Regions from separate parts of the Wukongibacter baidiensis genome, predicted to be linked through region 1. Evidence: riboswitches for the same ligand, from Rfam matches in the RefSeq annotation. Region 1 holds a riboswitch; the other holds the start of a gene.

Region 1 (3,989 bases):
AATTCTACATACTTTTCTTTATCAATAACAGAAATTATTATATTTACCTTATCTAGTGAGTACTTGATAGAATTACTAATAAGATTTATCAATATCTGCTTTAATCTATCTTTGTCAGCATATAACATTAAGTCATTATCACAGTTTATATCAATTGAAGCTTCTTTATCATTTAACCCCATAACCGCGCTACTTGCAATATCTTCTAGTAAATTTCTTAGATGCAGATCTTCCTTTAATAATCTCAAAGCCCCTGATTGAATTTTAGATAGCTGTAAAATATCGTTAGTCAACTTCATAAGTCTCGAGGTTTCATCTTTAATGATCTTAAAACTCTCATTGTATTCATCAGGTCCTATGACTCCATCAATCATTCCCTCTATAAAGCCATTTATCGAAGTAAGCGGGGTTTTTAAGTCATGGGATACATTGGCTATAAACTCCCGTCGCATGCTTTCAATTTCAGAAAGTTTATTTTTCATATAATTAAATGTAAGTGCCAGTTGCCCAATCTCATCCTGAGAACTAACTACTAAATCCTCTGTCTCTTCACCAGAAGCAATCTTTTTAGCCGCAGCGTCGATTCTTTTAATTGGCCTAGATATTCTTAGGGAGTTAATATAAATGAAAATTCCACTCAATATCATAGCTATAAGTGCCGTAGACCAGATAATTAGATTCATCCTAGTAATATTACTCGTTATTTGATTTACAGGTGAGAAAATTAAAATCGTTCCACTTATTTCTGAATTCACTTTTAATGGTACCCCTAGAAAAACAAGAAAGGTATCCAATTCTTTAGAATAGTGCTTTTTCCTAAAAACTACATTATCATCAAGTATTTTTTTCAAATCATCTATTAGATATCCTTCCATAAATTCATTTGCTTGCTCTAGGCTTTCTGGGTTTTCTAAGCTCTCTTTATTTAATTTTAATAGATAGATGCTTGAATCAGTAATATATCCTAAGGAATTCAAATAGGCTTCTAGTTCCTTTTTAGAAAGATCTTTATTATTAAAGTCATTAACGACCTCTTGAACCTTTATTGCTACAAAGTTAAGTGACTCTTCTTTTTCATTAAAGATATGTACTCTGTAAACTGCCGATAGAATAAGGGACAAAATTGAAATTATGCAAACTATAATAATTAGATTAGTAATCAAAAGCTTATTAAATATACTTTTAAACATTATCTATCCTCCATATTTAACTACGTAGGTTCCGAGTGCATCAAACTCAATAATATTTTACCATATATAGAGAGTTCCTAGTTAAACTTATCAAAATATCTGATGTTTCTTAGGATTTTTGATGTGTATAAATTAAAGTTTTCACTGGAATCTCTATCACTCCATCCCGTTTTTTTGAAAAAATCATTTATTTACCCCACGAAACTACACTTTTCATAGATTTAACATTGTATTAATCTTTAGTTAACATTACTCATGTAGTATATACTTATAAGAAATGCTAATCATAATCCTCTCTTAAAATAGAAAAATCTTTAGCATTACCTCTACAATAGGGCTACTGCTTCCAGGCAGAGCCCATATTATTTTTTAACTCTTTAATTTATAAAAAAGCCCCTTTTAATAGATATTTTTAAGCCACATAAATGTATCTATTAAAAGGGGTTTATATCTGGTATTCAGCATTCTTATTTTACTATAAAAGAGTTCGATCGTTTCCCAAAGCCCTATAAAAAATCCTACAGTCTTCTGATATCTCTGGAGGTATTTTTTTTAAGGCTTCAACACTTGAGAATGTTTTAAGTATGGGCTTGTTTTCTTTGTCATAGACTAAGTGAAAATTATGATATTCCGTAAAAATTTTAGCATATCCAGATGTTGTTGTCTTAGCGAATATTCCCTTATATCCATTCTTCCTTGCTCTATCCATAATCAATTTTATTAGCTTTGCAATAACATATCCTCTGAACTTAGCCAACCTAGAGCCACACATAAATACTTGCACATATTCATTTTTTTCCGCCATGCATCCGGTTTTAAACTGAACTGTATTAAGAAACCTATTGTCAATTTCAGCTAGGAAATCTACAATGTCATTCATAGGTGCTAAACTCCCTTTAAAACTAAAGTTCTTTTTCTCGGGATCAAAATTTTCACTTACAACTACAGCAACTACTCTATTAGTTTTTTTATCCAAAGCAACAAATGATAACTCATGAACAACCAAATCTCTAATACATTTTAAAGCAAATTCGAACATATCTCTTTTGGATAATCCCAAGGCATTTACCATAGGTTCGCTTATTTTTCCTCTGCAACTATCTGTCTCCACAAGGGTTTCAGAAAGACACTCGGCAGCATCTAAAATTAGTTCTTCATCCATAGCGTCTAACAATCTATATTCTAGATTTAGTTGTGATGGAGATTTTAAATTCAGTGTACTATCAGGCATTTCTATTGTTTTTGTAAATCTCTTATCCACTCCAACTCCTCCGCTTCACTAATATTACTAATCCTAGCTCATCATACACTGTAAATTCTATAGAAAAAGACAACTACACAAATGCAGTTGCCTCAATAGCATACTATAATATTTAGGCAACCTGGCAATCATAGGAACTTTTTTCCCTTAGACCCATGGCTTTGCGACCCTGCCTTTCGACAGGTGTGCCACTTTCTAATCATATAATTTTTTATCACATATTGTAATATGATATCATATTTTGTCGTATATATCAATTTGGTTATAACCACTTATATATACTTCTCTATAGAAGCTAATTACGATGTCCCCTTTATCTTTTAAACAAAATTTAGAAAACTTATAAAAATAATAGAATTTTCACATGCTTAAGATTATTAAGTATGTTACAATAATTTATAGGTGCTTTAAAAAAATAAATTTATTAATTATATAAGTTACGAAAAATCTATTACGTTCTGGATATTTAACATCATCATATAGGTTAGCTATCAAGTCTTTGAATGTAAAATATTTATTGTATTGTATATATTTGATTAATTGATAATAGAATATAATGCAAAATATATCTTTCTTACGAAAACGGAGGGTCTATTATGAGCAGTAATTTTCATTCTGTGGTTTTAAAAGATGATATATGTATTGGATGTACTAACTGTATTAGAAAGTGTCCAACTCAGGCTATTAGAGTTAGAAATGGAAAAGCGAGAATAACAGGAGTTAAATGTATCGATTGCGGAGAATGCATAAGAAAATGTCCTGAACACGCCAAAGATAGCGTTTCGGATTCTATTGATAATATAGAACCATATAAATATAAAATTGCTCTACCAGCACCAAGTTTTTATTCCCAATTTGGAAGTAAAAATAAACCTGGTAAAATATTAGCTGCCTTAAAAGCCGTGGGTTTTGATGAAGTGTTTGAAGTAACAAGAGCCGCTGACATCTATACAGAATATACAAAAAAAATAATTGAAACCAGTGATATACAGCCACTACTATCTTCTTCATGTCCAGTTATTGTAAGGCTTATAAGAGTAAGATTTCCTAACTTGATTAATCATATACTCCCTATAGAATCACCTATGGAGATAGCAGCTACTATAGCAAGAAAAGAGGCATGTAAAAAGCTTGGCCTTTCACCTTCTGACATCGGTGTATTTTTTATTAGTCCATGTCCATCTAAGGTAACTAGTGTAAAAAATCCAATAGGCTCAAAGATGTCTTCCGTTGATGGAGTTATATCTTTTAAAGAAATACATCCATTTATAGTTAGAAATCTCGAGTCATCCTTAGAGCCTTTACCTTATTATCTTTCTGGAAAGGGTATTGGTTGGGCTAAGGCTGGTGGAGAGACCTCAGCCCTTGGAATCGAAGACTATATATGTGTTGATGGTATAGAGAATGTGATTAACATTCTAGATGATATAGAGGATGGAAGATTAACTGGAATTAGGTTTGCTGAACTCCTTTCATGTACAAATGGTTGCGTTGGAGGAGTTCTGGCCATTGAAAGTCCATTTATTGCCAAAAATAGA
Region 2 (3,989 bases), 990 kb from region 1:
AAAAAGGAGAGGAATACAAAGAGAGATTAAATATTCCTAAAGGATATAAGCCATATTATGCAGTAGCGCTAGGGTATAAGGAAGTGAGAGCTACAAACGCACCAAAGCGAAGAGAAAATACAATACAATATATAAGATAAATGCTTTAGTAAAAAATTTGAAGTGAAAGAGAGGAGGATTTATGATGGAAAATAAAATAATTGAAACATTAGAAAAAGTACGTCCTATGCTTCAAAGAGATGGCGGGGATGTTAAGTTTGTAAGTTTTAGTGATGATGGTACTGTAAAAGTTCAATTACAGGGTGCTTGTGGAGGTTGTCCAGGAGCAACTATGACATTGAAAATGGTAATTGAGAGAGTGTTGAAACAAGAAATACCTGAAGTAAAAGAAGTAGTTGGTGTATAGATAAAAAAGTAGTCAACATTGCACAATGTTGACTACTTTTTTATAATTTCTGTTAAGTGTTTAAACAAAGCCTACTTTGGGAATCTTTATAAAAGACTTTCTTCTTATTGACTATATATGTCAGAATTTAGTTTGTAAAAGTCAAATGTTATTTATAACAAGACCTTGACTTAAAGTTTACTCTAACCTATATAATAATCTTAGTAGAGTTTTTCTAAAAATTTGAGGTGATAGAATGAGCTATTCTATAGGTCAGACATCTAAGAAGGTAGGCTTAAGCACACATACATTGAGATATTATGAAAAAGAAGGTCTTATTCCGCCAATCAAAAAGAATATAAATGGTGTAAGGGTGTACAGCGATAATGATATCGGAAAGATTGAGTTTGTTCGTTGTCTAAAGGAAACGGGTATGACGATAGCCGATATTCGAGATATTATTAATTTGCATGATCAAAACAATACTCACAGGACGATCTCTCGTAAAAAAGAGATTTTAACGAGGCATCGCCAAAAAGTATTAGAGGATCTAGATAAGTTAAATAAGTATCTTGATAAAATTGACAAAAAGATAGAAATCTTAGGCCATAGTGGATGCTCTCAATGCTCTACAAGGTCTAATGAAGATAATAAATAGGGTAATAAGGAGATGAAGAAAACATGTTAGATTTTAACTATAATAACAAAACGGAAATCATCTTTGGAAAAGGGACAGAATCGACTGTAGGAATTGAATCTAAGAAATATGGTAAGAAAATTCTATTGCATTATGGTGGCGGTAGTATTAAAAGAACTGGCCTCTATTCAAGAATAGTTACGAGTCTTCAAGATGAAAATATAGAGTTTATAGAACTTGGAGGTGTAAAGCCTAATCCAAGGCTCTCACTGGTTAGGGAAGGTATTAGAATGTGTAAAGAACAAGGTGTTGATTTTATATTAGCCGTTGGTGGAGGAAGTGTTATTGATTCTGCTAAGGCCATTGCTGCAGGAACTGTATATGATGGTGACGTTTGGGACTTCTTTAGTGGAACGGCCGTAAGTAAAGCATTACCAATAGGTGTTGTATTAACTATACCTGCGGCAGGTAGCGAGACTAGTAATGGTGCGGTCATTACAAATGAAGAAGGGTGGCTGAAGAGAGCTATGGGGAGTTTGGTACTGCGCCCTCAGTTTGCCATCATGAATCCAGAATTAACCTTTACATTACCAGCTTATCAGACTTCATGTGGAGCTGTAGACATCATGGCCCATGTAATGGAGAGATACTTTACAAATACAAAGAATGTAGACTTTACAGATCGTCTTTGCGAGGCAACATTAAAAACAATGATTCATAATACTCCAAAGGCATTAAAAGAACCAGAAGATTATAATTCACGTGCAGAAATAATGTGGGCAAGCACCATTGCACACAATGGTCTGTTAGATACAGGCCGTGAAAGTGATTGGGCGTCACATAATATTGAGCATGAGCTAAGTGGTATATATGATATTGCCCACGGAGCTGGGCTAGCAATTATTTTTCCTGCATGGATGAAATATTGCTTACAAAAGAATCCTGATAAGCTTGTCCAGTATGCAGTGAGAGTATGGGATGTTGAGTACAATCCTGAAAACCATAAAGAGATTGCAATAGAGGGAATTCGTCGCTTTGAGGTCTTCCTTAAATCCATAGAAATGCCTATTAGATTAAGTGAAATTGATATAAGTGATGACCGTTTTGAAGAAATGGCTCTTAAGGCTGCTGGGTCAAATACAATAGGTAGCTATGTAAAGCTTGATAAAGATGCTATTAAGGAAATATACGAACTTGCAAAATAGCAAATAGAGCTTGTTTTAAAAGTCGAAATTCGTAGTTAAATGTCGTAGTTTGTATAAAAAAATAATTTTATATGAGAAATTGTTAAAATTAAATCTAACTTTGGCAAAAATTGTTGACATTAAACATTAAATAATATATATTTGAATTATAGTAAATAGTACAAAGGACCTATAAAGATTAAAAGTGTACTAAAAAACAATAGAATAAAGTTTGAAACGATAATGGCAAACTTACTGAAAGGTAAGGACGCAAAGCCATGTGTCTAAGGGATAAGATCCTATGATTGACAGGTTGCCGAAGGAACATTAACGTATATGGGTTATTTTTGATACCCATTAGTTATTATGTCAAAAAAGGCATCTATGAAATCATAGATGCCTTTTATATATTTAAACCCAGATTAAATGCTTAGTAATCTGAGCAGATTGTATAATTAACTTATCCAAAAATTTATAGTAAAGTTGTGATTATATGGCGGTTGCGACCTTTAAGGCTAAAAGAATAAAACAACAGAATAAAATAATCAGCTTTATGTCTAACTTTATGAAGAATAAACTTGGCAGAGGACCTCAAAATATTAAAGTGAAAATACTAGAGGATATTATTGAGGTGGAGTTTAAGGGATATCTTGTAGACATAGAAAAAAGCTTATTAGGAAATAAGGATCCTGAGGATATAAGGTTTGTTAATGAAATAAGAGAGAGATTCTTTGCAAAAAATATAAATTTTATCGAAGAATATATATCTGAGATAGTCGAAAAGGAAGTTAAATTTCTTTTTGCTTATAGAAGCCCAATTGAAGATGTGGCGAAGCTAACATTAATAATTGAATAAGGCTGGCAGGACTGATTGACAAGAAAAAAAGATAAAATCTTGGCTTGACGTACACCGGGGTAGTAGATGGTATCAAATCCGATACCGTATATTATGCTGGTTTTTTATATGAGGTTATTTCTCAAAGAGAAATCCGACCAAAACGAAGGGGTTCGATTAATCTGAGTAATTTTTATAAAGTGGCTAAGGAGGAGAAAACATGTCCAAAGAAATGACGTGGAGTGATATTAACTTTTTCAACTATCTGCCTATACCAATACTTATTTTCAATCAAAAATATAAAGTGGTTTTTTCTAATGAAGCGGCTGTCAATTTATATGGGTATAGTGATGAAGAGTTTAAAAATCTTTATATAAGGGACTTAAAGGTTCCGGAAGATGAAAAACAAAGGGTAGATGCAATCATGAAGTATTTCTTCAATGAACAGAAGAATCATAGAGTTATAACCAAACATAAAACTAAGGATGAAAAATTAATAGATGTTGATATTCAAACTACTATACTGGAAGTAAATGATGAGATTTTTTTAGTAGAATGCATAAGAGAATTTACAGAACAAAAGGAGGTTTTAAGAACCTATGAAAGAGCTGTTGATATTATGTCTAAGGTGGTAAAAGACTTGACTGAAGTTGAACAAATAAATTTTTAAGAGGGAGGCAATAGCATGCAAACTAAAAAAGGTTTTAGATTAATGTCAAAATTAATGGTGTATTTTCTAATTTTAATTATTGTGCCGGTATCGGCAGTAGGATTTTACTCCTACAGAAGTACCAGCAGCAGCTTAAAGCATGAGGCTGAAATCAATCTGAAAACTGAGCTGAATGGAGTAGTTGATAAGATAAAACTTGAGATGAATAGCATTGAAAAACTTAGTAACACATTGAGTCAATTGCCATCCATTATAAAATACTCAGATGAAGTTAAAAG

The links. Region 1 has a riboswitch for cyclic di-GMP ahead of R9X47_RS05730 (hypothetical protein). Riboswitches for the same ligand answer to the same signal wherever they lie in the genome.
Region 2: it holds a riboswitch for cyclic di-GMP, as region 1 does, so the genes downstream of both, R9X47_RS09885 (Na-translocating system protein MpsC family protein) here and R9X47_RS05730 (hypothetical protein) in region 1, are expected to answer to the same signal.

The regions. Positions count from the first base shown of each region.
Region 1 covers NZ_CP138202.1:1,200,289-1,204,277, forward strand. The annotation lists gene R9X47_RS05725 (sensor histidine kinase) at 1-1,190, opposite strand, end outside; gene R9X47_RS05730 (hypothetical protein) at 1,666-2,451, opposite strand; cyclic di-GMP riboswitch class I at 2,564-2,651, opposite strand; gene R9X47_RS05735 ([Fe-Fe] hydrogenase large subunit C-terminal domain-containing protein) at 3,048-3,989, shown strand, end outside.
Region 2 covers NZ_CP138202.1:2,195,126-2,199,114, reverse strand. The annotation lists gene R9X47_RS09905 (nitroreductase family protein) at 1-140, shown strand, start outside; gene R9X47_RS09900 (NifU family protein) at 185-406, shown strand; gene R9X47_RS09895 (MerR family transcriptional regulator) at 642-1,043, shown strand; gene R9X47_RS09890 (iron-containing alcohol dehydrogenase) at 1,067-2,227, shown strand; cyclic di-GMP riboswitch class I at 2,442-2,527, shown strand; gene R9X47_RS09885 (Na-translocating system protein MpsC family protein) at 2,700-3,062, shown strand; gene R9X47_RS09880 (PAS domain S-box protein) at 3,262-3,711, shown strand; gene R9X47_RS09875 (methyl-accepting chemotaxis protein) at 3,727-3,989, shown strand, end outside.